Regions from separate parts of the Shimia sp. R9_1 genome, predicted to be linked through region 1. Evidence: riboswitches for the same ligand, from Rfam matches in the RefSeq annotation. Region 1 holds a riboswitch; the other holds the start of a gene.
What was found. Region 1 has a riboswitch for cobalamin ahead of J7399_RS17355 (DUF4198 domain-containing protein). Riboswitches for the same ligand answer to the same signal wherever they lie in the genome.

Region 1 (15,782 bases):
GCCCCAGATTGCCCCTTGAACAGGCGAGCCTCGGCCGATTAGGCGGCCAAACAACATCCAGGCTAATACCGCAGGAAACGCGATATTGACGGCGTTGATCCCGAGCACGGTTAAACCGCCAAAGCCAAAGAATACCGCTTGCAAAAGCAACCCTACAAAGAGGGCGGGAAATGCGGCCCAGCCGAGCAAGAGCCCGGCCAGACCGTTCAAAATCAAATGCACAGATGACGGGCCAATCGGGACATGAATCAGAGATGCCACAAAAAAGCTTGCCGACAACACGCCAGCAGCCGGAATGCGGTCAAGGTCCAGCGATTTTAGCCCCATCGCGATGCCGCCGACCGCTGCGAGTGCGCCGCCGATGACAACCGGATTGGACAAGGCTCCGTCAACAATGTGCATGAAGCGTTACTCCAGATCCCAAGCGCGGATCCAGATCACCGCATCCTGGCTCAGCTCTTTGCCCTCATGCTCGGTTGCCGGCCCAGAACCCAGAGCGGCAAAACCCCAGTAACCTGCTTTTGGCACACCGAAAGTGAAGTAGCCATTGTCGTCAGAGATCGCGACGATTGCGCCGCCTGGCAGAGGCGACGCAGTCGCTGCCTTGGCTCCGGTGCCTTCCAGATCTGGCTCCGCTGCCATATATTCGATCTCGATTTCAGCACCCGCCACCGGCTGACCTTCGCTCAGAACACGGCCCGTGAAGGTCGATCCCGCAATAATGTTGTACGGCTTGTTCAGGGGCAGGATCTCGGTTGCGAGCCCTTGGGGCTGATCCCAGTCGGTCGGCAGCTCGTTGCGGTTCAGATAGGTCTTGGTGATCTGCTGAATGTAGATATCCTCGGACTCTTCATAGTAAGGTGCGGGCACCGTCACAACGACATAGTCCCCCGAACGCTTTACCGGAACCGATCCCCAAAATGCTTTTGCGCTGTTGTTAGGACCGTCAAAGGTGGTCTCTTCAAGCGTACCCAAGAGATCCGTTTTCTCACCGTTGTGGATAACGAAAAATTCTTCAGGCTTGTCCAAGGTCATCACATGACCCGCTTCGTGTGGATGCCAGAAAATAAGCTTGACTGGAACGTCACCGGGGCGCTCAATCATCGTGTCTTCGGTGTATTCCAGAAGAAAATGCGCTTGCGCCATCGCAGGGATGGAAAGAGCAGCGGTGGCCGCCAAAAGCAGCTTTTTCATTTGTTTGGTCCTTATCACGTTGCGCCTTCCCCGGCGCATTTATTTTTGTGTGACTTCGGAGAGCACGGAGCCACTCAGCTTCCAAACCAAGTGGACCCGGCGCACACCCCGTCGCCGATAATGAACGCCCCTTCCAAGGGCGCATGTCCGGCAGGTCTCCTGACTTGCGGGTCAAAACACGATGCTGGCCTTCCCGGGAAACCCCAGTGGCGTTTTCAGCCGTGCTCGCCGCTTACAGTTGCGGGGGCAGTTGCAGATTTGGCACCGATATCGCCGCACTACATTCCCTATTGCTTCCGGGTTAACCCGGAACCGAACATGGCGCGTTCTTGCCAGATGCGGGGAGAGCGGGTCAATAACGGATTGCGACCTCAGCGGACACAATTGCGGAATCAAAGTAGATAAATATGAAACGGAATGGCGCGAGATTGCCCAAAAATTAGTGCGTGCCGCGTTCAACGACGCTGGGATCGACGTAGGCAGTCTCATCGTCTTTCGTGGGATCGGCGAGTCGGCGCTCCAAGAGCGCAATGATCTCGCGCACGGAGGCGTCAATGGGGTTGCGCACAGTGGTCAGGTCAAACATCGGCCACTTGGCCATGTCGATATCATCAAAGCCGACAATCGCCAATTCACCCGGAACCGCGCGCCCCAGTTCGCGTGCAGCCGCCAGAGCACCGATGGCGGAAGCGTCATTGGAGCAAACCAAGGCATCAATGACATTGGAAGCCAGCATCTCAAGCGCAATCTGGTGACCAGAATCCACGGTGTAGTCACTGAAAGCTTCACATCGCAGAGACAGCCCTGCTTCACCGAGGGCATCAAGCACGCCTTCTCGGCGGCCTTCAGCTGAATGAAAATCCTTTGGGCCTGCAATAAGTCCAAACCGTTTTCTCCCGCTGGCTATCAACCGCTCTGTTATCAGCCTGCTCCCAAGCGCATTGCGACAGCAGACGTTATCAACTCCGGATGCATCTACCGGCCGACCCGAGGAGATCATTGGTATGCCAAAGCGCGCGCAATGGGTGACGATGTCAGCAGACATGCTTCCCCCGCGCAGAATGAGAGCGTCCAGCGGGTAGCGCATGATTTCGTCAATGGCCGTGGCAGCACGTTTGCCGCCGCCATCGATCAGAACCGGCCATTTGTCGATCCCATTGAGCTCTCGTACCAGCTGGCTGACAAACATAGAGTCATAGGCGCTGCGCATATTTCCAACAAAGATGGCGACAAGGTGGGATCTGCCTCCCTGAAGCCCTGCAGCCAAGGCATTGGGTTGATACCCCATTCTCGCGGCCATCTGCAAAATCGCCCGACGCTTCGCGTTGTCCAGATATGCGCCTTCGGTAAATGCCCGGGACACAGCGGAACGAGACACTCCAACTGCATCTGCTACCGCTTGGGCGGTCACCCGGCGTGATTTGGGCCGCTCTTTGTCAACGCCATGATTCATCTCCGCTTGGTGCCTCCCGGGTGAAACTTAACAAAAACGCAAAATTCGCTTCACAGAACTGTCGCATATCTTCGCTACCTGAACACGTGTGCAGATATTGCACAACCCTCGCGCTGAGCAATCTGCAGGCGCACAGAATTTACACAGATCACCTTTGTCAGAGGGCAATGGGGGTCGGAAAACGCTGGTGAATCCAAACAGGGTTTACCGACTCAACTGGAGACCGATTGTGAAACATTTCATGACAAGCACGGCTGCGGCCGCATTCGCAATGGCGGCAAACTCTGCCTTTGCTGAAACTGAAATCACCTGGTGGCACGCTATGGGCGGTGCATTGGGCGAAACTGTGAATGCCATCGCCGAAGACTTCAACGCGTCTCAAGACGAATACAAAATCACCCCGGTTTTTAAAGGCACCTATGAAGAAGCCCTGACCGCAGGCATCGCCGCCTTCCGCGCTGGCGAACAGCCAAACATCCTTCAGGTGTTTGATGCTGGCGCCGCAACCGTCATCGGCGCCAAGGGCGCAACTGTTCCGGTTCAGGATCTGCTGACCGACAATGGTGTTGCTTTTGACATCAACGACTACATCTCCGGCGTGCGCTACTTCTATGCTGACGCCGACGACAAAATGATCGGCATGCCGTTCAACTCTTCTTCGCCAATCATGTACTACAACGTGCAGGCGTTTGAAAAAGCGGGTGTTGAGCCACCAAAAACCTGGGAAGAGTTTCAGACTGTCACAGCTCCGGCTCTGAAAGAGGCTGGCTATACCGCGCTGACGCAATCCCACCTGCCATGGATCTTCACCGAGAACTTCATGTCTCGTCACGATCTGCCGTTTGCCACCAACAACAACGGCTATGAAGGCGCTGAAGGCACCAAGATCCTCGTGAACAACGACGCGATCAAAGCCCACTTCACCGCTGTGACCGAATGGCAGGATGCGGGCTACTTTGAGTGGTTCGGCACCGGTTGGGGTGACAACGCAACCCCATTTGAAGAAGGCAAAGTTGGCATGTGGCTGGGCTCTTCCGGCTCTTTCGGCGGCCTGTCCAAGAAAGACCTGCCGTTTGATTTCTCCGCGACCTACCTGCCTTACTGGGAAGCTGTGACTGCCGAGCCAAAGCAAACCTTCATCGGCGGTGCATCTCTCTTCGCTATGGCTGGCCACGACGCGGCTGACAACGAAGCAACCGCGGCGTTTTTTGAATTCCTGACTCAGCCTGAGACGCAGTATTTCTGGCACCAGGAAACCGGTTATGTGCCGATCACAGAAGCAGCCTATGAAATGGCAAAAGCGGATGGCCACTATGACCGCGCGCCAGCTGCTGAGATTGGCATCAAACAGCTGTCCCTGCCAGCAGGTGACAACACCAAAGGCTATCGCATGGGTTTCTATGTGCAGATCCGTGACGTGATGAACCGCGAATACGGCCGCATCCTGACCGGCGAAACCACTGTGGAAGACGCCTTCGTAACCATCGAAAAAGAAGCCAACGATCTGCTTGCGAAATTCGCCAAGACCCAGAGCTAAGCTTCTCTTCCAGACAGATAATGGGCGGCCGCGCGAGATCGCGGCCGTCCCCTCTTTCAAAGGACACCTTCAATGAAACGCGCCGGTTTCACCACCAGATGGCTGCCGATCCTGCTGCTCTTGCCGCAGTTGATTATCATCGCCATCTTTTTCTATTGGCCAGCCGCCCACGCGGTGCAGTCATCATTCTATCTGCAAGATCCTTTTGGGTTTGGCTCAACCTTTGTAGGGGTCGACAACTATACGGACCTCGCAGGCAGCGGCGAATATCTGAAGATCGCGCGGTTCACGCTGGTATTCACGATACTGGTGACCTTTTTCTCGCTTGCCCTGGCGCTTTTGCTTGCGGTGAAGGCAGACAAAGTTCTGCGCGGAGCGCGCAGTTACCGAACGCTGCTGATGTGGGTCTACGCGGTTGCTCCCCCGGTTGCGGGCTTTGTCGGGCTGATCATGTTTGATCAGAGCTGGGGGCCGCTGACCGAGCTCGCGCGCAGCATCGGCTGGGATTTCAAACTGGGTGTGAATTTCAATGACACCGCAATTGCCATGGTAATCGTATCCGTCTGGAAACAGGTGCCGGTGAATTTCATTTTCTTCCTCTCAGGGCTGCAATCCATCCCGAAAGCCGTGCGTGAAGCCGCCCTGATCGACAACCGATCCGCCACCGGCCGTTTTTGGGAAGTCACCTTCCCACTGCTGGCACCAACCGGCTTCTTCCTCCTGATCATCAACATCACATACGCGCTGTTTGACACCTTCGGCATCGTCGACACGCTGGTGAAAGGGGAACCCGGTAACAACCCGATGACGCTGGTTTACAAAGTCTATGTGGATGGTTTCCGCGGCAACGACCTTGGCGGATCGTCCGCACAATCCGTCGTGCTCATGGTGCTTGTGCTGGCACTGACCATCTTCCAGTTCCGCTTGGTTGAGCGGCGCATTCACTACACATAAGGGCGCAAATCATGACAGATATCTCCCAAAGCCAGGCGCCCACGATGCCCATGCGCAAGTTCCGCATCCGCTGGAGCGATGTGGGCGATCACGCGGTACTGATCCTCGGCTCGCTCTTCATGCTGGTGCCTTTGCTGATCGTGCTGCAAACCACCACAACCACCGATGTCGCAACCATCAAAAACGGCCCCGAGCTGGTGATCGGAGATCAGTTTGGCGCCAATTTTGACAAGGCGATGTTTGAAGCGTCCGGTTTCTCTGGCGAGAACACCGGTATGTCGATGCTGAAAAACTCGCTGATCCTTGGCCTCGGCTTTGCCCTTGGCAAAATTGCGATTGGCATGATGGCGGCCTATGCGCTGGTCTACTTCCGGCTTCGGTTTGCTACCTTTGCCTTCTGGCTCATCTTCACGACGCTGCTTCTCCCACTCGAGGTACGCATTCTGCCGTCCTATGAGATTGCGCAAAAGCTCGGGTTGCTCAACAGCTATAGCGGTTTGATTGTGCCGCTGATCGCCTCAGCGACAGCGACCTTCTTCTTCCGTCAGTTTTTCCGTTCCGTGCCTGAAGAGCTGGTGGAGGCCGCGCGGATTGACGGAGCGGGGCCGGTGAAATTCTTCATCGATATCCTGGTGCCTCTCAGCCAAACGATGATCGCCGCCATGTTCATCATAATGTTTGTCTTTGGCTGGAACCAATACCTCTGGCCAACAATGATCACGACCGAAGAGCACATGTACACGCTGGTGCGCGGGATCAAACAGATCACCCAAGATCTCGAAGGCACCAATATTCCCGAGTACGGCCGCGCCAATATGCTCGCATTGATTGCGATCCTGCCGCCTGTGCTCGTGGTGATTTTCTTCCAAAGCTGGTTCGTCAAGGGCCTCACGGAATCTGACAAATAAGGACAAGAGAAATGGCTCAAGTCTCTCTGCAAAACATCCGCAAAATCTATCCTAACGGCTTTGAAGCCGTCACCCGCACCAGCTTTGACATCGCCGACGGTGAGTTTGTCGTGCTGGTTGGCCCTTCTGGCTGCGGCAAATCCACCTTGTTGCGCATGGTCGCCGGGCTGGAAGACATCTCCGAAGGCCACCTGTCGATCGGTGATCGCGTCGTGAATGACGTTGATCCTGCGGATCGCGACATCGCGATGGTGTTTCAGAACTATGCGCTCTATCCGCATATGACGGTTCGCAAAAACATCGGCTATGGCCTCAAAAACCGCAAAACGCCGGCTGAAGAGATTGAACGTAAAGTGGTCGAAGCGGCCAAGATGCTGAACCTTGAGCCGTATCTTGACCGCAAGCCAAGCCAGTTGTCCGGGGGGCAGCGTCAGCGTGTCGCCATGGGGCGCGCGGTGGTGCGTGATCCGGCGTTGTTCCTGTTTGATGAACCGCTTTCCAATCTCGACGCTAAATTGCGCAACCAAATGCGTATCGAAATCAAGGCGCTGCAACGTCGCCTTGGGGTCACCTCGATCTATGTAACCCACGATCAGGTCGAAGCCATGACTATGGCAGATCGGATTATCGTGTTAAACGAAGGTCAGATTGAGCAAATTGGCACCCCGGCGGATATCTACCATTCCCCCGCATCAACCTTTGTTGCAAGCTTCATGGGCGCGCCTCCGATGAACCTGATCAACGCTCGTCTGGAGGGAGGGCAAGTGCTTGTGAACGGCGGCACGCCACTGGCCAAAGCGCCGGGAGCAGGCGCTGTGACGTTGGGCATCCGCCCGGAAGATGTCGAACTCAACGCAGCAGGACCGCTGAATTTCCACGTCGACATCGTCGAAGAGCTCGGTGCGCACCGTCTCTTGCATGGTCAGTTGGCAGAGCAAAACTTTACTATTCACGTCAGCAAAGAAATCGCGGCAGCTCCGGGTGCCACACGTGTAGCGCTTAAGCCCGATGCGCTGCGTCTCTTTGATGTGGAAACGGGGAAAGCGCTGTGATCACTCATACCGTTGATACGCTGCCAAAAATCACCGCTGCCGAACAAAAACACCTTTTTGAGGCCCCTCGCACCGCACAAGCACATAGGGCGTTGCTTGCGCAAACCCCCGCGATGAACGCCGTGCAAATTGGTGGGACTGCCGCACAGTCCGTGCTGCCAACAACACCTACGGTCGCAGCCTGGAATGTGGAACGTTGCCTGTTTCCGGAAGACACTGCCGCCCAATTGAACATAGTGTCGCCAGACATCGTGCTTTTGTCTGAGGTAGATCACGGTATGTCCCGCACAGGGCAACGCCACACAACTGAGGACATGGCTGCGTTTTTGGGCATGCAATACGCCTTCGGCGTCGAGTTCCTTGAGCTGGATCTTGGCGGGCCAACCGAGCGGCAGTTCTGCAAAGATTCCTTCAATAGCCTTGGTTGGCATGGCAACGCTATTTTGTCTTCCGTTCCGTTTAAGCGCGTTGGCATGATCAGGCTCGACCAAGACGGTCATTGGTTTGCTGCAGATGCTGGCGCCTCCGATCCTGATCAACCTCGGCTTGGTGGGCGTATGGCGCTTGCGGCCATTGTGCCCACAGAGGCTGGCCCTCTTTGTGTCGTCTCCACACATTTGGAGAGCAATGCTAATGCCGCACATCGCCATACGCAGTTCGCGGACCTTTTGGCTGCGGTAGAAGAATTTGCCCCTGATATGCCCATTCTGATCGGCGGAGACCTGAACACAGGCAATCACATTCCTCCGGATTTCGACTGGAAGCGAGAAACGCTTTTCGATTTGGCTGAAACACAGGGTTTTTCATGGGAATTTACCGCCGAAGGGATGACCACACGACCAAGCCTCATAACCCCGCACCCTGATCGGGTGATGAAGTTGGATTGGTTTGCGGGCAGGGGGCTGCACTGTGATGAAAAGGGCATCTTGCCCTCCATTGACGCAACGAAACGTCCTTTGTCAGACCATGATTGCGTTTGGTGTTCTGTGAGCCTTAAACATTCTCAGCCCGAGTAATCCCTAGTAGCAATGCCCCCTGAGCGTTCCTTCCGGACATCGGGAGGCTTTGTCTACTGATGCATTTGTTGCATGAATGCTTTGTACGCTTTTGTTTCGCGCGAACCCGAAAGAGGCTTTCACCAACAAAACTACGTAGAGGTTAAGCCTTCCAATCGGCTTTTCATCATTTCTGCACTGGTAATTGCCGTAAAAACACTAGAAGTAAGCGCCCGACTCTGGCGATTCAATAGATGATGTGCGTTTTGCGACTCTGCACGTTGCCTTTGCGCCGCCGCCGGTTGCAACACTGGTGCGATTTCAAGCGTGCCACTCAAAGAAAGGTCACGATTATGGGTCTGACATGTTTTGATGTCATGGTTTCGCCCGACCTGCAGAAAACCATTCATCCTGATGCAAGCGTTGCTGATGCCCTTGCGATCCTGAAAGAAACTCGTGCCCGTTTCCTGCCAGTGGTGGACGAGAGCGGCGAGTACTGCGGTGTTTTCAGTGCTCCCACAATGCTGAAGCTGATCCTGCCAAAAGCGGCAACCATTGGTTTGAACACGGAGAGCATGCGTGTCTCCATGGACCACCTCGGTTTCATGAGCTTGGATAAAGAAGACTTCCGCAACCAGATCGAGCGCCTCAAGCAAGAGCAAGTTGCGGACAACATGTCCAATCCGAGCAACATTCCAGTGGCTGCACCGGATACGCCGATTATGGAAGGCATCTTCCTTGTCTATAAATTCAAGCGTCACGTGATGCTTGTGGAGCCCAAAACCCAGCGTTTTGTGGGCACAGTGAGTGCAAACTCGCTGATGGACAAAGTCTTATAAGGTCAGCGCTGCCGCTGAGCCCAACTCACTGAAATCAAACGAAAACGGGACAGTATCTTGTCTGCACATTCTTCCTCACACTCTGAGGCAGGCTTTTCCTTGGCGGAAATGCTTGGGATTGATCCCCTGTGGATCGCTTCCGGTATTCTGGTTCTGGTTTATGCCGTACTCATCACCGAAAAAATCAACCGTGCCATCCTAGCAATGCTTGGCGCCTCGCTTATGGTGCTGTTTGGGATCTTGAACCAACAACAGGCTGTGGACGGGGTCGACTCCAACACGCTGGCGCTTCTGATCGGCATGATGGTGGTGGTTGCGATCACCAGTAAAAGTGGCCTTTTCCAGTATGTGGCCATCAAATCAGCCAAATGGGTGAAAGCGGATCCCACAGGGATTTTGATCATGCTCACGCTGATCACCGCTGTGTTCTCCGCGATGCTGGACAACGTCACCACCGTGTTGCTGATTGCGCCGATCACATTGCTGATCACTGATGCGCTTGAAACACGTGTGTTCCCGTTCTTCTTAGCCGAGATCTTGGCCTCCAACGTTGGTGGTACCGCAACGCTGATTGGCGACCCGCCCAACATCATCATCGGTTCTGCTGCCAACCTCAGCTTCAATGACTTCCTGTACAACCTCGCGCCCATTTCCGCGATCTGTCTGGTGGTTCTGACCGGCATCATCTACTTCATGAACCGCAAAGAACTGTCCAAGATCCCGCCGGAAGCCAGCGCGCGCATCATGCAGTTCAATGAAAAAGAAGCCATCACCGACAAAGTGCTGCTGGTGAAATCCCTCGGCGTTCTGGCGCTGGTGATCTTCGGCTTTGTGGTTGGTCACGGCTATGGCGTTCAGCCTGGCACCTCTGCTCTCGCAGGCGCGGCACTTCTGATGCTTTTGGCCTATGGCCACCAGCACGGCGAAGACCAGACCGAAAGCGTGCACCACATCTTTGGCGAAGTGGAATGGGTCACCATCTTCTTCTTTGGCGGCTTGTTTGTGATCGTGGCCGGTGTGGAGCAGGTTGGTCTGCTGGAGTACTTCGGTGAGAAAGTGCTAGAGCTGACACAGGGCGATATGATGTGGACCTCGTTCTTCATCTTCTGGGCGTCCGGCATTCTGTCCGCGATCCTCGACAACATCCCGTTTGTTGCGACGATGATCCCACTGATTGAATCCACCGCTGACACATTTGGTGGCCCGGAGGCAATCGAGCCGCTGTGGTGGTCTCTGGCGCTTGGGGCGTGTTTGGGTGGCAACGGTTCGCTCTTGGGCGCATCTGCCAACCTGACCGTTGCAGCCTTTGCTGAAAAAGCAAAGCAGCCGATCGGCTTCCTGACGTTCATGAAATATGCGTTCCCCATCATGATCCTGACGCTCATGATTGCCAATGTTTACCTCTGGCTGCGCTATTTCTAAGTTTGTGTAAAAGTATTCGAAAAGCCCGGTGCATTGCACCGGGCTTTTTGTTTGTGGCCTGCCCACGGTGGGTCGCTCCGAAAGGCCGCTTAGTGGAAATCACGGCTGGGGAAGAGCCGTTTGGCCTGGTCACGGGGATGCATTGCCCGTGCGGGATAACGGGCCGCTTTGGGCGTATCGTCGGTGCGCTGCCCCTCGGTGGTCAAAGCTTTCGGCTCCGGATGGCCCAATTCTGCCAGTTTATAAGAGAGATCCTGAATGTCCTGCGCGATCAGATGCACCACGATCCCTTCGCGTTGCAGATAGCCTGTGACATGCAACAGTCGTCCGCTCATAACAATGCGCCGGTACTGCTCATAGATCTTGGGCCAAACCACAATGTTGCTGACACCTGTTTCATCTTCCAGCGTGAGGAAAATCACCCCTGACGCAGTGCCCGGACGTTGCCGTGTGATGACAAGGCCACACACGCTGTAGCGGCCCAAGGCAACCTGCGGCAAAGACGCATGGGTTATAATGCCCGGCAGGGACGGGCGCAGAAGTTCCATGGGATGCGCGCGCAGGGTGAGCCGTGTGGACACATAATCCTCCACCACCTCTTCCCCCAGACGCATCGCAGGCAATATCACCTGTGGCTCAGAAACGCTTTCACCATCAATCGGATCATTGAACAGCGGTAGGGGTTTCGGGCTTTGAATGGCTTTGACCTTCCACAGGGCATCCCGCCGCGTCAGGCCAGTGTCTGCGAATGCATCGGCCTCCGCCAATCGCGCCAAAACATCGGGCCGTGCACCGGCCCTCAACCAGAGCGCTTCGGGATCAGGGTATCCATTGCCACGGGCCGCAACGATCCAATGGGCGTCCTCCTTTTTGAAGCCCTTGATCTGCCGGAATCCCAACCGCAGCGCCAAAGCACCATCCGGGCGGCGCTCCAGCGTGTTGTCCCACTCTGAGTGGTTTACGCAGATCGGGCGGGTCTCCACACCATGTTCCCGTACATCACGCACGATTTGTGCCGGGGCATAAAACCCCATCGGCTGGGAATTGAGGAGTGCACAGGCGAAAATGGCTGGATGATGGCACTTCATCCACGCTGAGACATAGACCAGCATCGCAAAAGCGGCAGCATGACTTTCGGGGAAGCCATAATCTGCAAAGCCTTCGATCTGGCCAAAACAGCGTTCGGCCACCTCCGGAGAGTAGCCGTTGCTCAGCATCCCGGCGATGAATTTGTCGCGATGTTTGCCGATGGTGCCCATACGCCGGAAAGAAGCGAGTGAGCGGCGCAGGTGGTCGGCTTCTTCCGCAGAAAACCCAGCACCAACCATGGCAATTTGCAACGCTTGTTCCTGAAAGAGTGGCACGCCCAGAGTCCGCCTGGTCACCTCTTCTAAAGCAGGCCCGAAAGGCTCCGACTTTTCCTGCCTGTTACGTCGACGGATATAGGGCTGCACCATATCTCCCTGAATAGGGCCGGGGCGCACAATCGCCACTTCGATCACCAGATCATAGAACTCCCGAGGCCTCATCCGCGGCAAAAAATTCATCTGTGCGCGGCTTTCCACCTGAAAGACCCCAACGGCATCCGCGCGGCAAAGCATGTCATATGTGGGAGCGTCCCCCTGCGGGATGGAAGCAATGCTATGACTGAGGTTTTCATGCTGGCGCATCAAGGCAAAGGCCTTTTGAATGCAGCTCAGCATACCCAAACCCAGCACATCGACCTTCAAAATGCCAAGAGCGTCGATGTCATCTTTGTCCCAGCAGATCACAGTGCGGTCTTCCATCGCCGCATTTTCAATGGGCGCAAGCTCATCCAATCGCCCGCGGGTAATGACAAAACCTCCCACGTGTTGTGAAAGATGGCGGGGAAATCCGATGATTTCGCCAATCAGCCGGAGGGTCTGCATCAGCCGGCGATCTTCGGGATTGAGACCCAACTCGCGCACGCGGTCCAGATCAACGCCGCCATTTGTCATGCCCCAGATTTGCCCGGACAGACCTGCTGTGACATCCTGACTGAGGCCCATCACTTTGCCAACTTCACGGATTGCAGCGCGGGTGCGAAAATGGATGACCGTTGCGCACAACCCCGCGCGATGACGCCCGTATTTTTTATAAATCCATTGAATGACCTCTTCGCGGCGTTCGTGTTCGAAATCCACGTCGATATCCGGCGGCTCACCGCGGTGTTTGGAAACAAAGCGCTCAAACACCATGGCGATCATATCAGGGCTGACATCAGTGATGCCTAACAGATAGCACAGGATAGAGTTTGCAGCGGAGCCACGTCCTTGGCACAAAATACCCTGCGATTTGGCAAATTGCACAATGTCATGCACGGTCAGAAAATAGGCAGGAAATTGCAGTTCCTTGATCACAGAGAGCTCTTTTTGCATCAACTCGACCGCCCTATCCGGTGCGCCTTCAGGGTAACGGCGCTCTAAGCCCTCTTTGGCAAGCCGCTCCAAACGCTCTTGGGGCGTTTCATCCTCTGTTTCTGCATGCGGATACTCATAAGACAGCTCACTCATGTCAAAACTACACCTGTCCGCAATCTCGAGCGTTCGACGCAGTGCAGCCGGGTAATCGCGAAAGATCCGCGCCATATCTGCCCCGGCTTTGATCCGGCGCTCTCCATTAGGTAAAGCGCGGGTGCCGATTTCATCAATGGTGACATGCTCACGCATACATGTAAGCACATCAGCGAGCTGTCGACGGCTTGCGTGGTGCATCAACACATCACCTACAGCCACCAGAGGTGCTGAGGATTTTTGGGCTGCGCACGCGCAAGCCGCAAAATAGTCTTGATCGCTGCCGTCATAACGCGGCGCAGCGCCCAGAAAGACATGATTGGGAAACTGGCGCCGCATATGCTGGATATCTGCGATGCTTGCCTCCGGCCTGCTGTGTGGCAGGGCAATCAGGATCATGCCGCTACAGGCAGCAACCAAATCGTTGACATAGAGGACACATTGTCCTTTTTCAGCTCGACGTTTCCCCAGTGTCAGCAAACGGGTCAAGCGTTGGTAAGCCGCGCGGTTGCGGGGCAGGGCAATCCACTCAACAGCGCTGTCCTGCAGCACCAAGCGGCAGCCCACAATCAGCTTGGGGAAGGATATGATGTCCGATTTGGCAAGCGGATTGCTCTGCCCCACATCCTGCCGGGAGGAGGAATCCATTTGCTGTTGCGAGCGGATCTGCACCTGTTCCAGCGTTTCTCGCTTCAGCTCTTTTAAGGCGGACCACGCACGCACCACACCAGCCAGGGAATTGCGATCGGTGATCGCGATGGCAGACAGTCTCAGCTCCGCGGCCCGCACAACCAGTTCCTCTGGATGCGACGCACCTGTCAGAAACGTGAAATTCGTGGTTACGCAAAGCTCTGCATAAGCCTGACCCGACATGCGCGGCGTTCGCGTATCCTGTTGCCGTTCCGATAGTGCCGTGCTGTGCTGGATATCGTTCATGCGAACTCCCCTTGCACAAACCAGCCTGGGTTCTGTGGCGTATGAAACAACCAAAGCCGCCGTCCTTGCGCGGTATATACCCGCCAGTAATCGCGCAGTCCGGAGTGCCAATTTTCATCCTGCATCCACCATTCCGGAGCGATGCGCTCCGGCCCGGCCATACGCTCTGTTGTGAGCGGCATGCGACGCCAGTTAAACCGGGTAGGGGGGCGGTGACCGCTTCCTCCAATCGGCTCTGGTGGGAAGAGACAGATGGGACGCAATTGCACATGACCCCAGCTCTTTACCGGATCTGAATAGGCTGCTGAGGCGATCAAAAAACTGCGTTCGGGGATGTGACTGTCCGCCGGCAAGACGCGCTGTATGTGATCCAGCCCGATCCTTGTGCCAAGTCGCGAGATCAAGTCATCCAACTCATTCTTGCCGCCAATGGCGACATGGCTGATTTGCTGCACGGGCAGTGCCTCAACCTGTGTGGCCGCCAGCCGCAACATATCAATTCCAAACCCCGCATCGATCTCCATCAAGCCACGTTCAAAAAGAGGCAAAATGCGTTGCGGGTCTCGCAAGGCGCGCGCCAATTGTAGCTCAACCTGCTGATGGTCTTGATCCACACGGCGCAGCGTAAGGCAAAGCCTGCGCGCGCCTGTTTCCTGCGCCTTCAGTTTTGCACAGAGTTGAGCCAGCAAGCGCTCCGTTCCCGCCATGACATCTGACAAAAGGCCAATAGGCTCTGGCAAGGTCATGCGTATGCTGTAATGCGGGGGATCGGTGCGCGGCGTAATCTCTTCGGCCTGCGCCCCCAGCGCCTGGTCAAGCCGCAGCAGCAAGCCCGGACCAAAACGGCGCGTGAGGGGGCCTCGGGCCGCCTGGGCCAGCGCCCCAATACTGCGCAGCCCCAATCGCTGCAACGTGACAGAGGTTTGCTCATCTATGCGGAGGGCCGCAACAGGCAGGTTGCTGAGCGCTGGCAACATCTCTCCAGGCTTGGCCACCCCCTCATCGTAATGCGCCAAAGCCCAAGCGGCACCGCGGGTATCTGCGAGGCCTATGCAAACAGACAGTCCGGAACGCATCAGGCGTGCATGTATGTCCGCCAGCAGGGCCTCTTCGCCGCCAAAAAGATGTGCTGACCCTGTGATGTCCATCACCAAGCCATCGCGACCTTCCAGGCCTACCCATGGACAATAGCGTGTGACCCAGCGGCACAGCAGATGCAGAAACCTCTGATCTTGTTCGGGATCCGCCACATGGCTTTGTAGATCCGGGCAGAATGCCCGCGCATCGGCATAGGCCATACCCTGATGCAATCCATGATCTGACGCGGCTGCATTTAGACAATAAATCCGGTTGGAGTTCTGCTGTTTCAACGTCAGCGCAAAAGGGCCGTCGACCGGGCGCCGTCGCAGAACCCGGTCACTAGCCAACCTAGGGAACCATAATGAAACAATGCGACGTCGTATCCCATCGAACATGCCAGACACCAAGTGTTCTCTATTTGTTCTAAATAGCCGATCTCCTATATGGAGTCGAGTCATGGCACGTGGCTAACAGAAGCAACTTGCGCCGAAGGCGAATGGTGGGTGAGGGGGCATGCCCCCGCCATCGTTCGTTGCACGAATGTAAACAAACCACTTGGATGCGCCCCGTTCTAGGCTGTATGCGTGTGACACAGGCCCATGAAACACAGAGAGATCATCCCATGTACATTGAACCATTTGGCGTAGAGCAATGGATGAACGAGTGGGAAACAAAATGCGCCCTGAACCTCGCTGAAACCTGCGTGGAAAGCTTGACAATCGAAGAGCTCTTGCAAATTTCAGGCAAAAACGACACCGATTTGTCCGATCTACTGTCAATGAAGATGACATATGGCGACATCGAAGGGTCTCCACGCCTGAGACAAGCTATAGCGCGCACCTACGCACAGCAAACGCCCGCCAACATCATCACGACCC
Region 2 (15,782 bases), 100 kb from region 1:
AAATCCGGCCCTTTCAGCACTTTGCCATCTTCGCGCAGCACCGGGCGGCCGTCGGCACCCAACTTGGACATATTGGAGGCATGCACCTCGGCCATGGCGGCGGGTTTCAGGCTGTGCAGGCCAAACTCCAGAAAGGTGCCGTCCAGCACATATTGGATGTCACAGAGCGCATCGAGCACCTCGACCATATCCCCGGCCGCAATGGCGGCGCGCAGCTCGGCCACCTCTTCTTCGAGAATGGCCTGACGCATCTCCGCACGCGCGTGGGGAATGGCAGGTGTGTCCACCACGGGCACATCAAAGGCCTCATGCCATTCCTTCACAAGCGCAAGCGTGTCGCGGGACATCAGAAATCCCAGTCTTCGTCTTCGGTCGCGACCGCTTTGCCGATCACATAGGAAGAGCCCGAGCCGGAGAAGAAGTCGTGGTTTTCGCTGTCCGGGCTGAGGGCAGCCAGAATGGCCGGGTTCACCTCGGAGACTTCCGGCGGGAACAGCGCTTCAAAGCCGAGATTTTGCAGGGCTTTGTTGGCGTTGTAGTGCAGGAAGACCTTCACATCCTCAGTGAGGCCCAGCTCGTCATAGAGCTCTTCAGTGTATTGGTTCTCAATCCCGTAAAGCTCAAACATCAGGCCAAAGGCATAATCCTTCAGCTCCTGCTGTCCGGCCTCATCGAGCTGCTCATAGCCGCGCTGGAATTTATAGCCGATGTAATAGCCATGCACCGCCTCGTCGCGGATGATCAGGCGGATCAGATCGGCGGTGTTGGTCAGCTTGGCGCGGCTCGACCAATACATTGGCAGATAGAAGCCGGAATAAAACAGAAAGCTCTCAAGGAACACCGAAGCAATCTTGCGCTTCAGCGGGTCATTGCCCGGCGCATAGGTATCAAGGATCGCCTTGGCCTTGGCTTGCAAATGCGGGTTTTCTTCCGACCAGCGGAACGCCTCATCAATCTCCTTGGTGGAGCAAAGCGTTGAAAAGATGGAAGAATAGCTACGCGCATGCACCGCTTCCATAAAGGCGATATTGGTCAGCACAGCCTCTTCATGCGGGGTGATCGCATCGGGCATCAGCGCTGGCGCGCCAACGGAGTTCTGGATGGTATCCAGCAACGTCAGCCCGGTGAACACGCGGATGGTGAGCTGTTTTTCATGCTCCGTCAACGTACCCCAGCTTGGGATGTCGTTAGAGAGCGGCACCTTTTCCGGCAGCCAGAAGTTGACGGTCAGACGGTTCCAAACCTCAAGGTCCTTGTCGTCCTCAAGGCGGTTCCAGTTGATGGCACGTGGGATGCGGGTTTCGATCATGTCTTTCATGTCAGGCTTCCCTTACAGCGAGCAGGATACGCAGCCCTGCACCTCGGTGCCCTCCAGGGCCTCCTGACGCAGACGCACGTAATAGATTGTTTTGATGCCTTTTTTCCAGGCGTAGATCTGGGCACGGTTGATGTCGCGCGTGGTGGCTTCGGCCGGGAAGAACAGGGTCAGCGACAGGCCCTGATCCACATGTTCGGTGGCCGCCGCATAGGTATCAATCAGCGCCTCGGGGCCGATTTCATAGGCGTCACGGTAGTACTCGAGGTTCTCGTTGTTCATGAAGGCGGCCGGATAGTAGACGCGGCCGATTTTGCCCTCTTTGCGGATCTCAATTTTGGACACAATCGGATGGATCGAGGAGGTCGAGTTGTTGATGTAGGAGATCGAGCCGGTCGGCGGCACCGCCTGAAGGTTGCGGTTGAACAAGCCGTGTTTCATCACGTCTGCCTTCAGTGCAGCCCAATCCTCACGGGTGGGCAGATCGAGCCCCTCAAACAGTGCTTTGACCTTCTCGCTCTCCGGCAACCAGTCCTGTTCGGTGTATTTGTCAAAGAACACACCGGAGGCATAGTCAGAGCGCTCGAAACCCTTGAAGGAAGCCTTGCGCTCTTGCGCCAGATCACAGGAGGTGCGGATCGCGTGGAAAGCCACAGCGGCAAAGTAAACCGATGTGAATTCAATGCCTTCCGGGCTGCCATAGTGAATGTGCTCACGCGCAAGAAAGCCATGCAGGTTCATCTGGCCCAAGCCGATGGCGTGGCTGTCATCATTGCCTTTGCGCACCGATGGCACGGAGTCGATTGCGGACATCTCAGACACGGCTGTCAGCGCGCGGATCGCGGCCCCCACGGTGCGGCCCAGATCTTTGCCGTCCATGGTTTTGGCGATGTTGAGCGAGCCGAGGTTACAGGAAATATCGCTGCCCATCTTGGCATAGCCGAGGTCTTCGTTGAACTCGGACACCTCATTGACCTGCAGGATTTCCGAACAGAGGTTGGACATGTTGATCCGGCCCTCAATCGGGTTCATCCGGTTCACCGTGTCCTCAAACATCACGTAGGGATAGCCGCTCTCAAACTGGATTTCGGCAATGGTCTGGAAGAATTCGCGCGCGTTCACTTTGGATTTGCGGATGCGCTTGTCCTCGACCATCTCATTGTATTTCTCAGTCACCGAGATTTCAGAGAACGGCACGCCATAAACTTTCTCCACGTCATGCGGAGAGAAGAGATACATATCGGCGTTTTTCTTGGCGAGTTCAAAGGTGATGTCGGGGATCACCACGCCCAGCGACAGCGTCTTGATGCGGATTTTCTCGTCGGCGTTTTCACGCTTGGTGTCCAGAAAGCGCATGATGTCGGGGTGGTGCGCGTTCAGATAGACCGCGCCTGCGCCCTGACGTGCGCCCAGCTGGTTGGCGTAAGAAAAGCTGTCTTCGAGCAGCTTCATCACCGGGATCACGCCCGAGGACTGGTTTTCAATGCCTTTGATCGGCGCACCATGCTCGCGGATGTTGGTCAGTAAGAGCGCCACACCACCGCCGCGCTTGGAGAGTTGCAGTGCCGAGTTGATGCCGCGGCCGATGCTTTCCATATTGTCCTCAAGACGCAGCAGGAAGCAGGAGATCAGCTCGCCACGGGAAGCTTTACCGGCGTTCAGGAAGGTCGGCGTGGCCGGCTGGAAACGGCCCTCCAGAATCTCTTCCATAAAGGCCATGGCCTGATCCTCATCCCCGCGCGCCAGCGCCAGAGAGGTCATCACCACACGGTCCTCATAGCGCTCCAAGAAGCGCTGCCCGTCGCGGGTTTTCAGCGTGTAGGAGGTGTAATATTTGAAGGCGCCGAGGAAGGTCGGGAACCGGAATTTCTTGGCATAGGCCGCTTCCCAGATCGCCCGCATGAAGTTCTTGGAATATTGATCCAGAACCGCTTCTTCATAGTAGCCTTCGCTCACCAGATAGCCGAGCTTTTCATCCAGCGAGTGGAAGAAAACGGTGTTCTGGTTCACATGCTGCAGGAAATACTGACGCGCCGCCATGCGATCCGCGTCAAAGCGGATGTTGCCATCCGCGTCATACAGATTCAGCATCGCGTTGAGTGCGTGATAGTCCTGCTCGTTCACTGTGCTGTCGAGCATAGCGGTCTCCCAATCTTTTCCAGCCCCGCACGGACGCGGGAAATATCAGTTTCGGTGCCAGCCAGCTCGAAGGTGTAGAGCAGCGGGACGTTGCATTTTTCGGCGATGACGCGCCCGGCCAACCCGTAGGTGGCGCCAAAGTTGCGATTGCCGGTGGCAATCACCCCAACAAGGTGGGCGCGTTTGGTGGCGTCGTTGAGAAAACGGATCACCTGTTTGGGCACAGCCCCCCGCCCCTGCCCGTCCGCATAGGTCGGACAGATCAGAACAAAGGCTTCTTTGGGGTCAGGGAGCGGCGCGTCGGGATCCTCCGAGATGCGCGCGGCTTCAATACCGAGCCGCGTCACAAACCGGTGGGTGTTGCCCGATTTTGAGGAATAGTAGACAAGCGCCGGAAATTGGCGGCTCACCTCCCTTAGGCCAGCTGAGCGATCATGTCAGGGCGAAAGCCCGACCAGTGATCCGCACCCGCCACAACCACTGGCGCCTGACGATAGCCCAGCTCGGTCACATGGCTCAGCGCGCTGTCATCTTGCGTCAGATCAACCACATCATAGCTGATGCCTTTGGCGTCCAGCGCACGTGTGGTTGCGGTGCATTGTACACAAGCGGGTTTGGAATAAACGATGATGCTCATCTGTCCTCTTTCTTTTTGTCAAAGCCGAGGACGCAGAGTGGCAGCACCACCTCTTACGCGCCCCCGAACCCTCCGTTCGTGGTCATCATTTTGCACTTTCGGCAGGTCTCCTGACTCGCGGATCAACGCTTGGCTGGCCTTCCCGAGGATGCCCCCAGTGGCATATTCAGCCTTGCTATCCGCTTACAGTTGCGGGGGCAGCGCCGGAATTTCACCGGCTTCCCTCTTAGCCTTCGACAGGAATCGAAAGAACCGAAGCACCCCTATATAGGGTGTGATCACCACATAGTGTCAATATATAGCGGCATTGTGACTTCGATTTATTGTTGATGGATGCAAAGTTTCTGTGGATATCTGCCCAAGATATCCACATCACCGCCATCCCGGCGCAAGATCTCATCACCCTCAGAAAAATGGCCAGCCGCACACCGGCGTTTCACCTAAAGCGTTTCATCCGCGAAGGAGGAAAGATAGAGCCCGCACACCGGTGACCAAGGATCAACGGACCCGTATTCAAACTCTGTCGCGCGGCCTTGCTGAACCGCGATGATGTTGCTCCGGTGCAGGATGGTGAAAAGAAACCGCTCCTGTATCGCCTTGGCCGGGCCGATCATTTTCACACGATCCCCATGCCAGCCAAAGTACATCTCCGCCGCGATCTTCTTTGCCGGGTCATCCTCTCCGGCCAAGGCGGCGAACTCGTCAACAAAATCGTCAATGCCCGCCAGCTCCAGAGCCTCAGGGCCAAAGTGATCCTTCAGCGTGCGTCGCAGGAATGACGTGGTGCCGCCCAGCGTCAAAGGCACCAGAACCGCCCCCGCCAGACCGGCTGCCCCCACCAGAAACGCGCGCCGCCTCAAACTCATAGCTGCTCTCCCGCATAAAGCGACAGCGCCGACAGCGTGAGCGTCGGGTTCGCAGCCGCCCCGGTCGTGAAGGTCCCAGCCCCAAGACAGGCCAAATTGGAGACACCAAAGACCCGCAGGTTTTTGTCCACCACACCGGTTTTGCTGCCCGTACCCATGGGGGTGCCTCCGATAATATGCGCTTCCGTCGGCTCAATGCCCCCTATCCCGACAATCTCATGGTCAAATGGGATCAGTGAGGACACACGCTCACGCGCCCGCGCAAGGCCAGCATAGGCATAGGCGCTGTGCCCGGACCACAAAATCGTCGGCGCGTCGTCTTTCAACACGACGCGGTTCTGCTCCTGCGGCAAATCTTCGGCCACCAGCTTCAACTTCAGGCGTTGCAGCCATTTTCCTTTCTCAAGGCGCAAAGACGGCGGTGCATTCCAGCTTTCAATGAGGACAGACGCCGCCTCGCGACGAAACTCCCCATCGTAAAATCCGTATCCCATCCCGGTCAGCGAAGTGCCGCCATAATAGTTGTCAAACGGAATGTTCACCCAAACAAACTGCCCCACCTGTTCATGCAACCCACGCCCCACCAGATCAGAGCCAATGCCTGATCTCAGCAGTATTGCCGAATTGAAGATCGGGTTGGCCCCAAGCCCGACAAAATCCGCCCGTAAGGTGATCGGCCCCAGCTCGGCTGTCTGCGCCACAACACCGGTGGCGAGACCCGCAGCAGTCTCCACAGTGCGGCACTCCGCATCCAGCAGATAATGAAACCCTTCATCCTCAAACAGCTCCAGAGAATTGAGGATCGTGAACTTCGCATCCACCGGACACAGGTTACAGGCGCCAGACACACAACAGGTGGTGCGACGCCCCCCATTGGAACGCGCGCAGGGCATCGGTTGCCAGCTAGGCTCTTGGGCAAACAGCTTGCGCTCCGCCCGCGTTGGCGCATGCGGCGGAAACGGAAACGGGGCACTCCGGGGCGCATATCCCGCCTCATCGGAACCGGCGATATCCATCAGATACTCGGCTTCCACCATGTAAGGCTCTATGTCGCCGTAAGACACCGGCCAGTCTTGCGCCACGCCATATCTTGAAAACAGCTCAAAATCGCTCGGCTGCAGGCGCGGCGTGTTCCCCCACCAACAGTTTGAGCAGCCGCCAAACTGGTGCCGCACGGTCCAGTCCTTGCGCTGGCCAGAGCTGTTTTCCTGCGCCACACCGCCTGTTGGGTGCGGAACGCGGGTTTCCAGCTGGGTGTCATGATCAATAAACGGACCACGCTCCAGAAACAGAACCCTCAGGCCGCGCCCTTTCAGCTTGTAGGCGAAAAAACAGGAGGCAAAGCTCGTCCCAACCAGGATCACGTCCCAGGATGTCTTCTGAGCATCTGCGGCGGAAATCGGTTTCACACGGCACCTATGTCTGGATCAAAACACATGTCACGCGGGGCACAGCGAAGTGGCCGATGCACCCAGGCATCCGCCACTCAGCTTTGCGCTTCACTTGGCCCCATTCAGGACAATGCCCGCGCCGCCCAGATCCATATCTCTCAACATGTTCAGGCTGCGGTTCATGCCATCGCGCGTCATCTTATTGGTCTCAATCGTGAAGATTCCCAGATCACGCGAATTCAAACCGGCAAAGCTGTTGGAGCTGTCCTCCAGACTGGGCGCATCAATGATGACCACATCATAGACCTTGCGCAGCAGGGCAATCATGTCCTGCATCCGCTCAGAGCTGTAAAGCACAGAGGGATCCGCCGCCGATACTTCCGCGCCGATACAGTCAAATCCATCCGCCGTATCCGTCACCACCAGACATTCACTCAAAGGCTTGTCGCTGTGAATGGCGGACAAGAAGTTCGCCTGTTCATTCAGACCAAAACTATCCGTCAGCTGTGCGGTGCGGAAATCTCCGTCGACCAGCACACATTTTCGACCCCGTTGCGCATTGGCCCAGGCCAGCAAGATCGCAGTGTTGGTCCGGCTCTGGTTGGCATCATAGGAGGTCACAAACAGAGACCTCAGCGATCGTTCGCTGTGCAGATTGATGTTATCCGCCAGCTTCAGCGCCGCCTGCGCAAAGGCCTCATCGTTGGAAAGCTGTGCAACCAGCTTCTCAGCCGAGCGGATCTTCTTCAAGCGGGGGGTGTTGCCAAACACCGGCAATCCAGTTGCGCGCGACACCTGCCTCGGCTCAGAGAGCCGTCTGGGCCGCCACTCCAGCATGAAGGCCAAAGCCGCCCCCAGCGAAAGCCCGCCAACCAGCGCCAGGATCGCCGCCACTTTCTTGCGCGGGTGAGACGGGCTGCTGGGTGGTGAGGCATAACGGATGATCTTCGCATCGGAGATCGGAATTTCCTGAAACTCACTGATTTCGCGATACCGCCCCAGGAAGTCCTCATACACACGGCGGTTGATGTCGGCCACACGCTGCAGCTGGTTCATCTCGATCAGCTGGCGCGACCGCTCAAGGTTCAACCCTTCAAAGCTGCGCAGGCTGGTCTCCAGCGTGCGCACGTTGAGCCGCAGTGTCTCCACCCGGTTGTTGAGCTGCAAAATCAGGTTCTCAACCTCATTGGCCAGCTCAGCCTCGGTCTTGGAAATCGCACGGCGGATTGAATCCATCCGCGCGGACTCATCTGAAAAGCTCAGTGAGGCCTCTGCCTCTTCGCGGCGCAGATCCACCAGCGCCCGACGGAACTCAAAAATCGCATCATTGGAAAGAATATTCGCGGTCGCCAGCGGGCCATCCTGCTCATTCACCAGCGTCGCCCGACGCACCTGCGCCTCTGCCTGCGCCAGCTCCGCCCGCGCGTTCACCAGCTTGGTGGTGAACTCCTGCATCTGCTGATCCAGACGGGCACCATTGTCAGCATCCGCCTCCATGACGCTGCGCAGCTCCAAAACGGCACGCTCGGATTCTTCAAGGTTGCTCGCAAGCTCCTCAACCCGACCCTCCAGCCAGCCGGTGAAACGGCTTGCCGTCTGGAACCGTTTATCCGCAAGCACGCGAATATATTCCGTCATCACCGTGTTGGAAATCGCCGCCGCCTTTTGTGGGCTCTCCGACGTGGCCTGAACCGCCATCAGAAACGAGGTACCCTGCTGACGAATGGACAGACCCTTGCGCAAAATGCCGACTGAGGTGCCATATTCACCGAGGGTCTGCTCGTTCAGAGAGGCCGCCTCCAAAACCGCTGTATTGGAGGCTGTTTCAACAACAACCACCTCATCATCCGCTGCGCTCTCGCCTCGGCCCAGAATGGTTTTGGCTGTATCCTTGAGCCAGGTCACCACCGGATTGGGCACCTGCTTTTCACGCAAACTTGGATTGAATTCCGGATCCTCATCCAGATTGAGCTTCTGCACCACGTTGATGAGGATTTCATTGGACCGCATAATCGCGATCTCCCCCTCGATCACCGCGTTGCTCAGCACCTGAGCTTCCACAAGATCAAAAGAGTTCTGTTCACTGAGCCCCTGCCCACCCAACAAAAGCTGGCCGCCGGAACTATAGGTCGGCGTGATGGACGACAGGTAGTAAACCGCGCCCCCCAGACAAAGTACGCCCGTGGCAAGCACAAGCGCAATCCGATGCCGCAACGCGCGAATAACATCGGAAAATTCCAGCATTTTCGGAGCAGATGTCGCAGCTTTGGGCAGACGCATCTCCAACTTTCTATCAGGTGAAAGAACTCTATTCATTGGTATTCAAAGAAACTCATTTGTATTCCGTCGAGTCGCGGTTCTTCCCGACAGTATTTCGAAATCTCATAGACTTACCGAGCGTTTACCCCTTCCCCAGTGGTATTATTAAACTTCGGCTTCAAACCGCAAAATCAATTTTATGCTAAGCAATGCACGCAACTTTCCTACAATAAAATTACGTTAAGCTGGTTAACACCGGGCAATATCGACAAAGCATGTGGTTTAAACGTCACTATCCTTTCTTCATAATTGAAATATTAACAGAAAAATCAGGCGCAAATTGGGCGGCAATCTTAAATTCAATGACCTTAGGCCAATTTTCCATCACTCTTGTAAGCCTCGATAATATCTGCAATTTCCCCTGCAATATCCTGCTTGGGTTGGAAATTGAGAATGCGATGCGCTTTTGAAATGTCATATGCGCGATTTTTGATAAAGAATCCGACGCGGCGCCGAAAAATCGGCGGCTCAATTCCCAAGGGCTTGCAGACAATTTCCGTGGCATGCGCCAAAAGCATCATAGGCCCAACCGGCACACGCAAACTTGGTTTGGGTTTGCCCAGCTGATCGGCGATCTCGTTTGCGATATTGCGCAATGACACATATTCTCGCCCGCCAATCAGGAAAGCCTCATTGTTGACGTCGCTTTCCATCGCCTGCCGGAACGCCGCCGCCAAATCGCGCACATCAACCCAATGGTGCAGCGTGCCGCCATCACCGACAAAGAAGAAACGCCCTTTTTGGATCATGCGGAACATTTTGAGCGTCCGGTCATCGCCCGGCCCCCAAATCATCGTCGGCCGCAGCACAACGCCAGCCATACGACCATCCGCAAAATACTCTGAGGCGATCTCCTCACCGGCAAGCTTGGTTTCCTGATAGATATCGCCGGGCTTGAAGGGGTAGTCTTCGGTTGCCGGAGGGTGATCAATGTCACTGTGCACACCGTTGGTGGAGCAATGAATGATGCGCGGCACCCCGGCCGCAATCGCCGCTTCAAAAATGCGCCGCGTGCCCTCGGCATTGATGTCATAGAAAGTCTCATCCGGCAGCCCTTCTTGCCGGAAAATACTCGCCAGATGATAGATGCCAGCCACCCCTTCCACGGCCGCAGGCAGGCTTTCAGGTTGCGCGAGATCCGCGACAACCACCTCATCTACCAGAGATTTTAACGCCTCCGCCTGCGCGGGCTTGCGCACCATCGCCCGCACTTTGACACCAGCGCCTTTCAGGTGCCGCACGAGATGCTCTCCCACAAAACCCGCGGCACCTGTGACGAGATAAATTGGCTCCGAGCTCATAAATTCGCACTCCTAAAAATCAATTCTCAAAAGCAGATCCGTAATATCTGCCCCAAAACTTAAACGACCTGCGGCGCAGTTTCGTGAACCTTGTCCTCAAATATGGAAAGCAGTCACGCTTTTGGCCGACAGAATATCCCCTTCTCAATGTGTCCGAACTGTGGACGACGCGACACTCCACGGCACGGATTCACCAGACAGAATCCGACCGGCCGCAGACGGATCACCAAAATTCGGAACCTTGCGACAGTCTTCCGGCAGCTCCATATGCGCTTTGTGCCGCCAGCCAACCATCGCCATCCCCCGGCCGGTCTGCAGCGACACACTCAAATCCGCGCTCCGCGCCTCCTGCAGCAGACGCAAAATATTGCCATTGCGAGCACCCGCCTCGTTTGTGACAAAAACACCTACGGGATGGCAAAACACCACCAGACGGAAATCAGCATAGTCTCCAATCAACGGCCGTCCGGTGCGCCGATCCACCGAAAAAGGCGGTGCATCAGGACTGACGCTATAAAGCAGCTCGGAGAATCTGGGCTTGTTGTAAGCGAGATCAAAGTCCCCCAGCCATTCCACAGCCCGCATCTCCTCGTCCGTGACAATCAAAGGATTGTCCGCCAGCCAGGGTGTCAAAAACGCCTCCGCGCCTTCCCACTGCCAGCGCGTCTTACCCAGCAGCATGTTCTCATCTTGGCCCAGGATCAGCTTGGCGCTGCGTGGCAGGGCGGGATTGGCAAAGATCAAAAAGCCCGCGCTGATCCCCAAAACCGCAAATGCCAGAGGCTTTTTCAGCACTGCTGGCACAAAATTGCCCGACGCCTCCGTCGCGCTGGTCTTCAGGAAACGCCAAAACACCGGCAGCACCGCCTGCAAGCCAATGCCCCATAAAACAAAGAAAAACGGCATCGTCGGATAGAGGTAGCGAATGTTTTTCAGACCGCCAAACGACTGCAGCAGAAAGGTGGTGACAAAAAGCGCGAGACAAAACGAGGCCGGCATAAAATTGGCCCGCAGCGCAATCAGCGCAATCACCGGAAACAGCGTCCAGAAGGTCGGGTAATTGTCGCGGAAATTGCGGTGATAAAACGTCGTATCATCCACATGCGGCCAAGGTTCCCAGTTGTAAGTGGTCCAAAGCCAGTTGATTTCCTCCGACGCCACACCGCTGAGAAAGAAGATCGCCAGGCCAAGCACGATAGCACCATTGAGCCACCAAAGCATGGGGTACCGGCGCAGCCAGCCAGGCATATAAACCACCAGCACCCACAGCAGGATCGCCCCGACGCCAAGCGCGGTCAGCATCTGCAAATCCAGCGCCACAAGGAACGCAACAGCCGCCGCAACCAGCGCCGCCGCGCGCCAGATCACAGAAGAAATCTCCGTCAGCGCGGTGTAAACCAGCAAGGCGCCCGCCACAAAAAGCACACCTTGGGCGGAGTAGAACCGGATGTACTGGGAAACCTCAATGCCGTTGGGCCAAAACAGTAAAAAGCACAGCGCAATCAGCGCCGCGACGCGCCCGCTAACGTGATAAGCCCAAGACACAATAAGCGCCACCAACAGCGCGCCCGGGATCACCGACGGAATCAGCCGCGCCGAAAAGGCCGATTGCTCACCAATCACGTCAAAACTGAAAGCTATGAACTGCGAAAACCGGGCGGCACGGTCATAGATCCCGTCAAGCACCGTGAAGGTCTGATTTTCCTGCCAACTCACCGAGGGCAAATACTGATAAAGCTCATCATAGATCAGAGGATGGTTGATCAGCCCCACCCGGGTGAGCATCGCCATCACAAACGAAATCAGGCCAATTCCCAGAAGTCGCAGCAGGTGCGATTTGGTGTCATCCCGACCGGGCCGCGCAGTATTTTCTTCTAAACTTCCAAACACAATTCACTTCCTTGGATCGCCCAAGAAAATAACGGACGACCAAATGCTTCGTCTTCAGGCGGCATCCCAATAACCGCACCCCCAAAAGAAATTCAGCAATATATAATCAGAATATTCGACCAAATATCATATGCATACATGTTGTTTTGTCTTTGGTTGATGATAGCTCGAGTGTTGCTTTCCCGCATGCAAAATTGCGTGAACACCCAAAATTACAACTCCGCTACCCCCCAAATCATCTGACTGAATTCCGGATTTTCAATATTCAAACAGATGCCCCTTAGGGACCACAACAGCCATGTGCCCGCACATGCGTCGCCAACTCCTCAAAACAAAAAACAAAATTGAACAAATGCAGAAAAATACACGTTAAAGAATATACTATTTCTTACCGTCTTCCCATCATTTTTGCCAGTCAAATATGGCGATCACCCGTTTCCGCGCATTTCATGCCTTGAAAAAACACCGCTGCACAAAAGCTGCGCAAATTGACTTTTTCAGGCCTGTTTGAACGTCCCAATCGCTTCCAGAAGTGTCTTGCGGCGCATCAAAATGGTGCCGCCAAGTCCCACCACAAGCAGCCCCCCGGACAATAGAATTTCCACAACATGACCCGGCTCCCAGAGTGTACGCAGCCCAATATGGGCGCAGACCAGACCTACCGAAAGCAGAAGCGGCGCGGCGATCGCATTGACGCAATCTGCCAGGCTGATCGGCACGATTTTCTGCGCCAAAATCCAACCACGCGGCACAATGACCAGCCCCCAGACCGTGATCACCGTCGCCACGCCGAGCACATCCGAGAATGCAGCGGCGCAGAGTACCATAACCGTATAGAGGACCGCGGATTCCGTCATAAGGCGCACATGCAAGTCGGTGCGATTGGTCGCCCGGAAAATACAGGACAGTAAAACCACCGCAATTGCCTCAAATGTCAGCCCTGCAATCGACAAGGCAAAAATCGGTGCAACCTGCGCCCAATCATCTGAGAGCACCACGGTAAACACCGCCGTCCCCGCAGCCGCTGTCACGGCCAGAATGGGAAACAGAACCGTCGCCATCAGGTTCATCGCGCTGAGATAGATGTCGACCAGCCGCTTGGGATCATGCTGAGCCTTCGCCATACGAACGTAAACAATCGTGGACGCTGGTCCAACGAGCCCAAACTGAGGCAATTTGGAAAATCGAGCGCTCATGGAGAACAGACCCAGTGCCGCCTCCCCGTTGAACTTCCCGATACTCATCACCGCTGACTGCGCTTTGACAGCCGAAATGGCCGACACAATCAAAGCATTTCGGGCAAACTCAAGGTGCGGCCTCACCAGAGCGGGGCGGAATACCCGCGTGGGGCGAAACTCGGACAGGTACAGAATACCGGCCAATCTGACCCCGGCCAGCGCCAGCTGTTGCGCGACAAGCGCCCAGACACCGGCGCCGAGCACCGCAAGTATCACCACCGCGCCAAGGCTAAACACCGTGGTGATGGTCTGCACCTTGGCAATGCCTGTGTAATTTTCCCGCCGCTCGATCTCTGCGTTGGGCGTGGCGGCAATGGCCTGCATCAGAGGCACCACCGACAGCGCCGCGATGATCTTCACCAGCTCAGGCTGCTCAAAAAATGACGCCCAAAGCGGCGCGGCCAGCAGAATGATAGCCATCAAACCGCCCCCCACCATCACAAGCAGCCAGAACACACTGACCCATTCGTCATGGTCATACTCCGGCGTCCGGATCAACGACCGCCCAAGCCCCGCATCGCTCAAAACGCTGCAAAAGACGATCAGAGACATCGCCATGGCAATCAGGGCAAACTCATCCACCGTGAGATAACGCGCCACCACCGGCAAAACCAAAATCTGCGACAACGCCAGAAACAGGCGCGCAGACACAAGCGAGCCGACGTTGACAAAAAATCCCTTGGTGGAATGGCCGGTGTTGCCGTTTTCAGAGCCCATAGCGGATCAGTCCAGCTTGATCACATCTGCCCAATCATAGACCAGGATCGCATCACTTGGGGTCGCTTTTGCCAACCACTCATGCCGCGCGAAACTTGGCCAGCATTGGGTCGTGTTTCGAAAGGCGACCGGCACATAGGCCGCCCGAAAATCCGCATCCGAATACAGCCCGTCAAACGCGCTGTCCGCATGTGACCAGAACGCCAGCCCCTGATCTTTTGTGCAGGCCCGGTTGAAGGCGGCAAGCACATCCGGCTGGTGCTTCCAGAATGTCGGCTTGTCAAAACTCGCGTGGTTGCGCATCCCGATCTTCACGGGATTGGCATGCGCCATCTCAACCCAGTTCAGCCCAAGCAGATCATAGATGTGGCCGTCATACGCCAGCGCAATGCCGCCGGCCGGACCCACACCAATTGAGGGGCGCGGCTCCACCTCATTCAGGAACGCGCCAAAATCGAGCCCCTGCTCCACCAGCACATATTCTTTGCGGATATCAAAGCGTGATTGGTAATATTGCCCCCAGCCAATCAACATGATGCCAAGCGCAGCAACCGCGCCGGCCACCTTCGCCGCACCAAGGGTTGTGGAGGGCATCCCAGCCCCCAAAGCAACCAGAAGCGCCAGCGCAATTGGCAGCAACGGGGCCACCGGCTGATAGAACCGCCAGAGCACAAAGTGATCGCCACCAAGCGCCGCATAGGTCATCAGCAGGCCAAAAATGGCCGCGGCTGCGACGATCAGCGCGCGCGTGCCGGGGCGGCTGTGCCGCGCCTCAAACAGCGCCCAAAAGGTCAGCCCCAGCCAGATCATCACCAAAATATCCGTGAATGGGCTGCGCAGCAGGAAATCAAAGAGATATTTCATCCCGTCCGCCAGCCCCTGCAGCCGGTCAGAGGAAACCTTGGCATAAAAAGTGTTGGGGAACGGCTGGCCAAAATAGCTCAGCCGGAAAAAGGTGACCGCCACAAAGGAGCCGCCCGCCGCGAGGACAGACAGCCCCAGAACGCGCCAGGACCGCAGCGAGAGCAAAAAGCTCAGACAGATCAGCCCCACTGCCACCAAAATACCTTCAGGACGCACCAAGGGCATCAATGCGGCTGCCAGAACCAGCCCCAGCCCGTTGCCGGGGCCAAAGTCGTCCTCCACCCGCTTGGCCAGCAGAAACACCAGCCAAATCACCATCATAGACCACAGCGCCAGCTCCATCATGGTCCAGACCGACCACATGAAATACCCCGGGCTGGCCATCAGGAAGAGCGCCATGGTCCACAGCGCCGGTCCGGTTGGCACGTCCAGCCAATCGGTCAGCGCCCGCACCAGACGCAGCGTGATATAGACCGCGCCCAGTGCAAACAGCGCACATAATCCGATGATCAGAAACTCCGGCGTGGGCGTCAGACTATAGGCCACCGTCAGTATGCTCATCCACAGAAACGCGGTGGAGCCTTCGACCTTTTCGCCGCCCACGTTGTAGACATACCCCGCCCCATTGGCGACGTTTTCAGCATAGGATCGGGTGATCGCCGCATCATCAATGCCAATGAACGGCAGACCGCCAGACAGAAACCACGCCAGCGCCGCCCCAATGCAGGTCAGCCCGAAGGCCAGTATAAAATCTTGGAATTTATGTGGCTGATACATCTGCCGTCCGATCTCTTCAAAATTTGGTCTTCATAAAAATACGTTCGGGCAGATGCGTGACCACGCCCATCAGCGCGCGCCAGCGCATGTCGTAATAGACAAGCTTGCCCTTCTCCATCGCCGCCACAACGCGCTCGGCGAATGGCTCTGCGTCGGTGGTCAGCGGCCCGGGCAGATCCATCCCCTCCGTCATCGCGGTGCGCACAAAACCCGGCTTCACCGTCATCACATGCAGACTGCTGGCCGCATATTTCTGCCGCAGGCCGGAAAGATAGGCCGCAAACCCCGCCTTGGCGGAGCCATAGACATAGTTTTTGGCCCGCCCGCG

Region 2: it holds a riboswitch for cobalamin, as region 1 does, so the genes downstream of both, nrdH (glutaredoxin-like protein NrdH) here and J7399_RS17355 (DUF4198 domain-containing protein) in region 1, are expected to answer to the same signal.

Annotation. Positions count from the first base shown of each region.
Region 1 is NZ_JAGHRN010000006.1:15,202-30,983, forward strand. Features, by position in the region: gene cbiM (cobalt transporter CbiM) at 1-402, opposite strand, end outside; gene J7399_RS17355 (DUF4198 domain-containing protein) at 409-1,194, opposite strand; cobalamin riboswitch at 1,326-1,526, opposite strand; gene J7399_RS17360 (LacI family DNA-binding transcriptional regulator) at 1,634-2,647, opposite strand; gene J7399_RS17365 (extracellular solute-binding protein) at 2,889-4,184, shown strand; gene J7399_RS17370 (ABC transporter permease subunit) at 4,257-5,138, shown strand; gene J7399_RS17375 (ABC transporter permease subunit) at 5,189-6,046, shown strand; gene ugpC (sn-glycerol-3-phosphate ABC transporter ATP-binding protein UgpC) at 6,058-7,098, shown strand; gene J7399_RS17385 (endonuclease/exonuclease/phosphatase family protein) at 7,212-8,114, shown strand; gene J7399_RS17390 (CBS domain-containing protein) at 8,447-8,932, shown strand; gene J7399_RS17395 (ArsB/NhaD family transporter) at 8,990-10,354, shown strand; gene J7399_RS17400 (error-prone DNA polymerase) at 10,444-13,761, opposite strand; gene J7399_RS17405 (DNA polymerase Y family protein) at 13,821-15,299, opposite strand; gene J7399_RS17410 (aminotransferase) at 15,527-15,782, shown strand, end outside.
Region 2 is NZ_JAGHRN010000006.1:118,481-134,262, forward strand. Features, by position in the region: gene J7399_RS17815 (nucleoside triphosphate pyrophosphohydrolase family protein) at 1-347, opposite strand, end outside; gene nrdF (class 1b ribonucleoside-diphosphate reductase subunit beta) at 347-1,318, opposite strand; gene nrdE (class 1b ribonucleoside-diphosphate reductase subunit alpha) at 1,331-3,454, opposite strand; gene nrdI (class Ib ribonucleoside-diphosphate reductase assembly flavoprotein NrdI) at 3,436-3,864, opposite strand; gene nrdH (glutaredoxin-like protein NrdH) at 3,870-4,091, opposite strand; cobalamin riboswitch at 4,174-4,363, opposite strand; gene J7399_RS17840 (hypothetical protein) at 4,532-4,957, opposite strand; gene J7399_RS21215 (GMC family oxidoreductase) at 4,954-6,366, opposite strand; gene J7399_RS17850 (exopolysaccharide transport family protein) at 6,457-8,628, opposite strand; gene J7399_RS17855 (NAD-dependent epimerase/dehydratase family protein) at 8,976-9,968, opposite strand; gene J7399_RS17860 (hypothetical protein) at 10,113-11,858, opposite strand; gene J7399_RS17865 (oligosaccharide flippase family protein) at 12,356-13,813, opposite strand; gene J7399_RS17870 (hypothetical protein) at 13,820-15,454, opposite strand; gene J7399_RS17875 (SDR family oxidoreductase) at 15,471-15,782, opposite strand, start outside.